Regions from separate parts of the Alteromonas sp. ABV2_168 genome, predicted to be linked through region 2. Evidence: predicted binding sites of a transcription regulator. Region 2 holds the regulator's gene; the other holds the start of a gene.
The links. Region 2 encodes FNR, which switches genes on or off when oxygen is low (the NO sensors DNR and NnrR bind a similar motif). Its sites were predicted from a motif close to TTGATCTAGATCAA; they were not measured.
Positions count from the first base shown of each region.

Region 1: phbB (acetoacetyl-CoA reductase) is a predicted target of FNR. The motif match lies at 1,400-1,413, and genes of this name have one in related genera.

Region 1 covers NZ_JBSWYQ010000001.1:559,765-562,899, forward strand. The annotation lists gene hrpB (ATP-dependent helicase HrpB) at 1-1,182, shown strand, start outside; gene phbB (acetoacetyl-CoA reductase) at 1,505-2,227, shown strand; gene ACXAH4_RS02490 (lytic murein transglycosylase) at 2,293-3,135, opposite strand, start outside.
Region 2 covers NZ_JBSWYQ010000014.1:14,513-17,647, reverse strand. The annotation lists gene ACXAH4_RS18265 (heavy metal translocating P-type ATPase) at 1-353, shown strand, start outside; gene ccoS (cbb3-type cytochrome oxidase assembly protein CcoS) at 358-549, shown strand; gene ACXAH4_RS18255 (sulfite exporter TauE/SafE family protein) at 542-1,210, shown strand; gene fnr (fumarate/nitrate reduction transcriptional regulator Fnr) at 1,232-1,975, shown strand; gene uspE (universal stress protein UspE) at 2,079-2,999, shown strand; gene ttcA (tRNA 2-thiocytidine(32) synthetase TtcA) at 3,091-3,135, shown strand, end outside.

The sequences.
Region 1 (3,135 bases), on a different contig from region 2:
CTGCCTGAACTGGAGGATGTTGCCTGCTATGTGGCGGCTGCCTGTGAAGAGCATTCAGCTTCTGAGCGGCAATTTCACGTATCAGCCTGGCTTGAAAAACTGGCAGAACCCCAGTTATCCGGTTTGAAATCCAGGGCCTCGCGGTTTGCATCTGCACTTGGCATCTCACTGAAAGCAGAGCCCCGAAAGTTAAATGGTGAAGCTGTTGCAGTGTGTCTCGCGCTGGCTTTTCCTGAGCGGGTTGCGAGACGTAAGCAGGGTAGTGATTATAAGCTGGCCAGTGGCCGTGGCGCTGCTCTGCCTGAAGGAATGATTGAAAAGTCTGACTGGCTGGTGGTTAAGGAAGGGCAGGTTAACGGTTCCGACGTGATCATTCGTCAGGCCGAACCTGTTAATGAAACCTTATTAAGACAGTTATATTCGCAGGCTTTCAAACTTAAAGATACGGTGACGTACAACAGTCAGAAGAAGCAAATGGAAGCGCGCAAAACCGAAGGTTTCCATGAAATAGTGTTAAGCAGTGAACCGGCAACTAACGTGCCGGCCCGCATTCGCGGTGAGGCCTGGGTATCGTTGCTGGAAGGATTGCCGTTATCCGCGTGGCCTTTCAGTGAAAAAGACTGGCAATGGTGGTACCGGTATCAAATGGCCTGCGGGTGTGACTTACATCAACCGCAAGCTTTCGACAGCCCGCCGGTATGGAAAGACCCTGAGTCACCATTGTCGCTTCTGGACCGTAGTGATATTTCCGCACGATTATCTTCGTTTAAAAGTTGGGAGCAACTTGCCGGCCTGTCCTGGGCGACACTGCTACACCAGTCACTCCCCTGGAGCCAGCAACACGCCATGGACAATGCTTTGCCACTGAGCATCACCGTGCCTTCCGGTGAAAAAAGGAAACTGGTCTACCGGTCAAACGGCGAAGTCGTGCTTCCGGTCAGACTGCAGGAAATGTTTGGTTGTGCAGATACGTTCACTGTTGCAGACGGCGCAAAAGTCATTACGCTGGAGTTGCTGTCTCCTGCGGGAAGACCAGTACAAACTACATCGGATTTGGCCGGCTTCTGGCAGGGTAGTTATCTTGCTGTGCAGAAAGAAATGAAAGGACGATATCCGAAACACCGGTGGCCTGATAATCCGATGGAAGCTGAAGCCGGACGTTCAATGAAGCCGCGAAAATAAACGGGGGGTTGTTCCTGAACTATTGTACCCGTCTTACAACTTTAATCATGTTTGAACGGTGTATACAACTAATTTACGTGCTGCAATTATTATGCAAGTATTTGTTATTAAAAGAGATCCTCTGACCAGTTAATAGCTAAATACTTGTTTATTTTTTCAACTGCATGATAAGTAAGAAGTTTCTTATTCACTATAGTCATTCATCTGGACACGGGCATTGACCCCGCGCAAAAAGTCTTCAGGTTTCCGTTGTCAACATCTCATCAAGCATGCTTATATAGAATTGTTGTACAAATATGAGTCAACATTTGAGGGAGACGAAATGAGCAAAGTTGCACTGGTCACAGGTGGCACCCGGGGAATAGGTGAAGCAATTTGTGTAGCGTTGAAAGATGCGGGTTACACTGTTGTGGCAAATTATGGTGGTAACGATGAAGCGGCTAAGGCGTTTACTGAACGCACTGGCATACCTTCATTTAAGTTCGATGTCTCGAATTTTGAGAAAACGAAAGAAGCAATTGACCAAATCGCGACAGATTATGGTCCGGTGGATATTCTAATCAACAATGCCGGGATCACCCGGGACGGCACCATGCACAGAATGAATTTTGAGCAATGGGATGCCGTTATTCAAACTAACCTCGCTTCCTGTTTTAACACGTGTCGCTCAGTGATTGATTCAATGCGCGCCCGTGGTTTTGGTCGCATTGTTAATATCGGTTCGGTTAACGGTCAGGCTGGTCAGTATGGCCAGGTTAACTATGCGGCAGCTAAGTCCGGTATTCATGGTTTTACTAAAGCGCTGGCACTTGAGGGTGCAGGTAAAGGTGTAACCGTAAACGCTATTGCGCCGGGTTATGTTGATACTGACATGGTGCGTGCGGTACCGGAAGAAGTATTGAAGAAGATCATTGCAACAATTCCGGTGGGTCGTTTGGGGAAACCTGAAGACATCGCCCGCAGTGTTATGTTCTTAATAGGCGATGAAGCCGGATTTATTACCGGTTCTACATTGTCCATTAACGGCGGACAGCACATGTACTAAGCTGTACGGTTACAATGTTCACAGAGCACGCCCGTGCTCTGTGAACTGACCGTATCCGGATCCAGCTACTCGCTTTCTTTATTGCCGTCGCTCTCTTTGAGTTCATCCGGCAACACACCAATCGCTTTCATCACATCCAGTCCCGGAAAACCATCAGCAATCAGGTTGCTGGCCAACTGATATTCGCGGATCCCTGCACGGGTTGCCGGTCCGATAATACCGTCGGGTTTACCTACATTGTAACCGGAAGCATTCAGCGCTGTTTGCAGTTTCAAAATGTCATCCCTGGTATAAGCCGGTAATTCCGGTAACGCTTTATCAATACCGGCTTCACCGGCAATCTGGTCAGCCAGCTTACCTACGGCGATGGCGTAGAATTCAGAATTGTTCCAGCGCATAATAATTCGGAAGTTGTGATAGGCAATGAACGCCGGACCGTTATGACCGGCAGGTACAACGACATAGCCTTTTTCATCACTGTTACCCAGCGCACTACCGTCTGCTTTTTTGATCCCGCTTTCGTTCCACTCAGTAATACTGCGCCGGTTTTTATATCCCGTTTCGCGATAATCGAAATTATCCGGTAACTGAATTTCCCTTCCCCAACGGAATCCGGGTTGCCAGCCTAATTGAGACAAAAAGTTAGCCGCTGAAGCGAGGGCATCTTCTTCACTGTCCCACAGATTGATCTGGCCATCGCCGTCGCCGTCAATCGCATAGTTCATATATGCTGAGGGCATAAATTGTGTATGGCCCATGGCGCCTGCCCAGGAACCTACCATTTTGGTCTGATCTAAAGATTCTCTTTCAAGAAGCTTAACCGCAGTGACTAATTCTTTGGAAAAATAGCTGCTACGTCTTTCATCACAGGCAAGAGTCGCCAGTGAATTCAGTACATTCATCTTACC
Region 2 (3,135 bases):
CAGCCCTTCAGCGGCAGGGCCGTCATGTCATGATGCTGGGGGATGGTATTAACGACGCGCCGGTGATGGCAGCGGCTGATGTTGGCATTGCAGTGGGTAATGCCACGGATATCGCAAAAAGTGCCGCGGATGTGATTTTATTAAATGATAAGCTGGCTGTACTCGGACACCTTACTCTGATGGCCAGAAGAGTAAAAGCGACAGTCAGGCAGAATATGGGATGGGCCGTAGGCTACAATCTGGTTATCCTGCCGTTTGCAGTGTCCGGCATCCTGACGCCGTGGATGGCGGTGATTGGTATGAGTCTGAGTAGTATTCTGGTAGTAACAAATTCGACGAGACTGTTAAAGTAACGCTATGAGTATAATTTACGTCCTTATTCCCCTTGCTGTGATCATTGTGGCCATTGCCATCGGCGTATTTTTTTGGGCAGTAAAATCTAACCAGTTTGAAGACCTGGATCGCCAGGGCTACAGTATTCTTTTCGATGATGATTTATCTCCTGAAGAAAAAAAACTGGCCGAAGAACGAAAAAAACTCAATGAGTGATCTGTCGTTTTTTTCTGCCTTGCTGGTCGGGCTGGGCGGAGGCGTTCATTGTGTGGGAATGTGCGGCGGCGTATCGCTGGCACTGTCTGCCGCCACGCCGGCAGGCTCATCGCCTTTACCCTATGCGCTTAGCTACAACTTTGGTCGTATATTCAGTTACATACTTGCCGGCGCTGTGACCGGCGGCATCGGGCAGATAGCGAAAGAAGCTGTACCCGTGACCGGCCCCGTACTCGCCGTCATCAGTGGCATTATGCTGATTGCCATGGCCTGCTATCTGGGTAACTGGTGGCGTGGCCTGACCGCTGTTGAAGCCCTCGGCAGTAAACTCTGGCAAAGAATTCAGCCGTTGTCGAAACGGTTTTTACCTTTCAGGTCTCCTACTAGCGCCTTTCCCTATGGTATGATTTGGGGATGGTTGCCCTGTGGACTGGTTTATTCCACCCTGACATGGGCACTGGCTTCAGGGACGGCAATATCCGGTGCTGTAATCATGGCCGGTTTTGGTTTAGGAACGCTACCGGCGTTGCTGGCTGTCCGGGCTGGTGCAGACTGGCTTTCCTCAGGTTTCAGACAACCCGTAGTTCGTCAAATCATTGCTTTGAGTTTGCTGTTGTACGCATTATTGCTGTTGTGGCGGGCTTTAAGTACTATACATTAGAATTATCGCAAACAGCGGAAAGTGAGCATGCAAAAACGTTCGGATTTTTCTATACACTGCCAGAATTGCAGTTTCAGTCATTTGTGTCTGCCCGTGGCCCTCAATAAAACTGAGATTGAGTCACTGGATGACATCATTGAACGCAAAAAGCCTTTGCATAAACACGACACCCTGGTAGAAGCCGGCGATAAATTTACCTCTCTGTACGCTGTGCGGGCAGGTTCATTTAAGTCTTTTGTCACCGATAAAGAAGGTGAAGAGCAAATTATCAGTTTCCACTTCCCGGGCGATATTATCGGTTTTGACGGTTTACGTGACGACACTCACCAGAGTTACACTCAGGCGCTGGAAACTGCCATGGTGTGTGAGCTGCCCTATTCCACCCTTGAAAAAATGTCTGAGCAATTCCCGAAATTGCGCCATCAGATCATGCGTTTTATGAGTGCTGAAATTAAGCAGGATCATGAAATGATGATGCTGCTGAATAAAAGGACGGCAGAAGAACGTCTGATTTATTTTATCGCCCATCTGTCCGGTCGCTTCGAAGAACGGGGTTTTTCTCACCGTCAGTTCAATCTGAGTATGACCCGCAACGAAATCGGTAATTATCTCGGATTAACGGTAGAAACGATCAGCCGCTTGCTGACCCGCTTCCAGAAAGAAGGCATTATCAAAGTAGACGGGAAGCTCATTACTGTTCTGGATTTTGCGGCTATGGATAAAAAGCTGCACTCTATGGACATTCCTACTCTTTGCGTGGATTAATATCCCGTTGAAATATTGATCTGAAACAAGGTCTCTCCTGCTGTAAGTCTTATACTAAAGATGAAGGCAGTATTTATTGTCTGCATCAATAAGGAGAGACGCCATGATCACCTGCAAACGTATTCTCGCCGTCGTTCAGGCCGACAACCCTGAACAACCTGCCCTTTCAAGAGCCATCGAAATTGCCCGTAAAACCGGTGCAGAAGTACACGCACTGCTTGTTGTATACGACTTTTCTTATGACATGACAACAATGCTCACCCGCAGTGAGCGTGAAGCCATGCGTGATGCGGTAACCAAAGACCGCATTGCCTGGGCAGAAAAAAATCTGACCCGCTACGATGATTATGATGTAAAGGTTGCTGTTGAGTGGAGTGATAAACGTTACGAAGCCATTACCCGCTACACCATTAACCGTCAGGTTGACCTGGTCGTTAAAGCTACCCGCAAACACGATGATTTTGCATCAGTGCTCTTTACACCAACAGACTGGCACTTACTAAGAAAATGTCCGGCTCCGGTTTTACTTGTCAAAGCTCATGCCTGGCCTGAACACGGTAATATTGTTGCGGCAGTCAATGTGGGTACAGAAGACAAAGAACATGCACAACTGAATGACAAGTTGACCGGTATCGCAAAGGATTATGCAGAGTTACTGAGCGGTCAGGTACATCTGGTTAATGCCTATCCTTCTGCCCCACTGAATATCGCCATTGAGATCCCCGATTTCAATCCTGAGACGTATCATAACGCTGTGCGCAATCATCATGTTCAGGAAATGGAAAACCACAGCGCTAAATTTGGGATCGGCGTAGCAAATTGCCATGTTGTTGAGGGATTACCTGATATAGCCATTCCGAAAGTGACTGAACAGCTGGATGCAGAACTCGTCGTCATCGGTACCGTGGGACGTACAGGCATATCAGCCGCCTTTTTGGGCAATACTGCAGAGCATGTTATTGATAACCTGAATTGCGATGTGCTGGCGGTTAAACCTGACGGGTTTACGTCTCCGGTTAAGTAAATGCGCGATAACGGAATGCTGCTTGTGTAGCAGCATTCCGTCTGCTTTTGTATAATGGTACTTTTATTTTTCCAGCCAATTCTGAAGTGCCATGAATCAAGTAACATCTACGCCATCTGAGAACGCCAGTCACAGT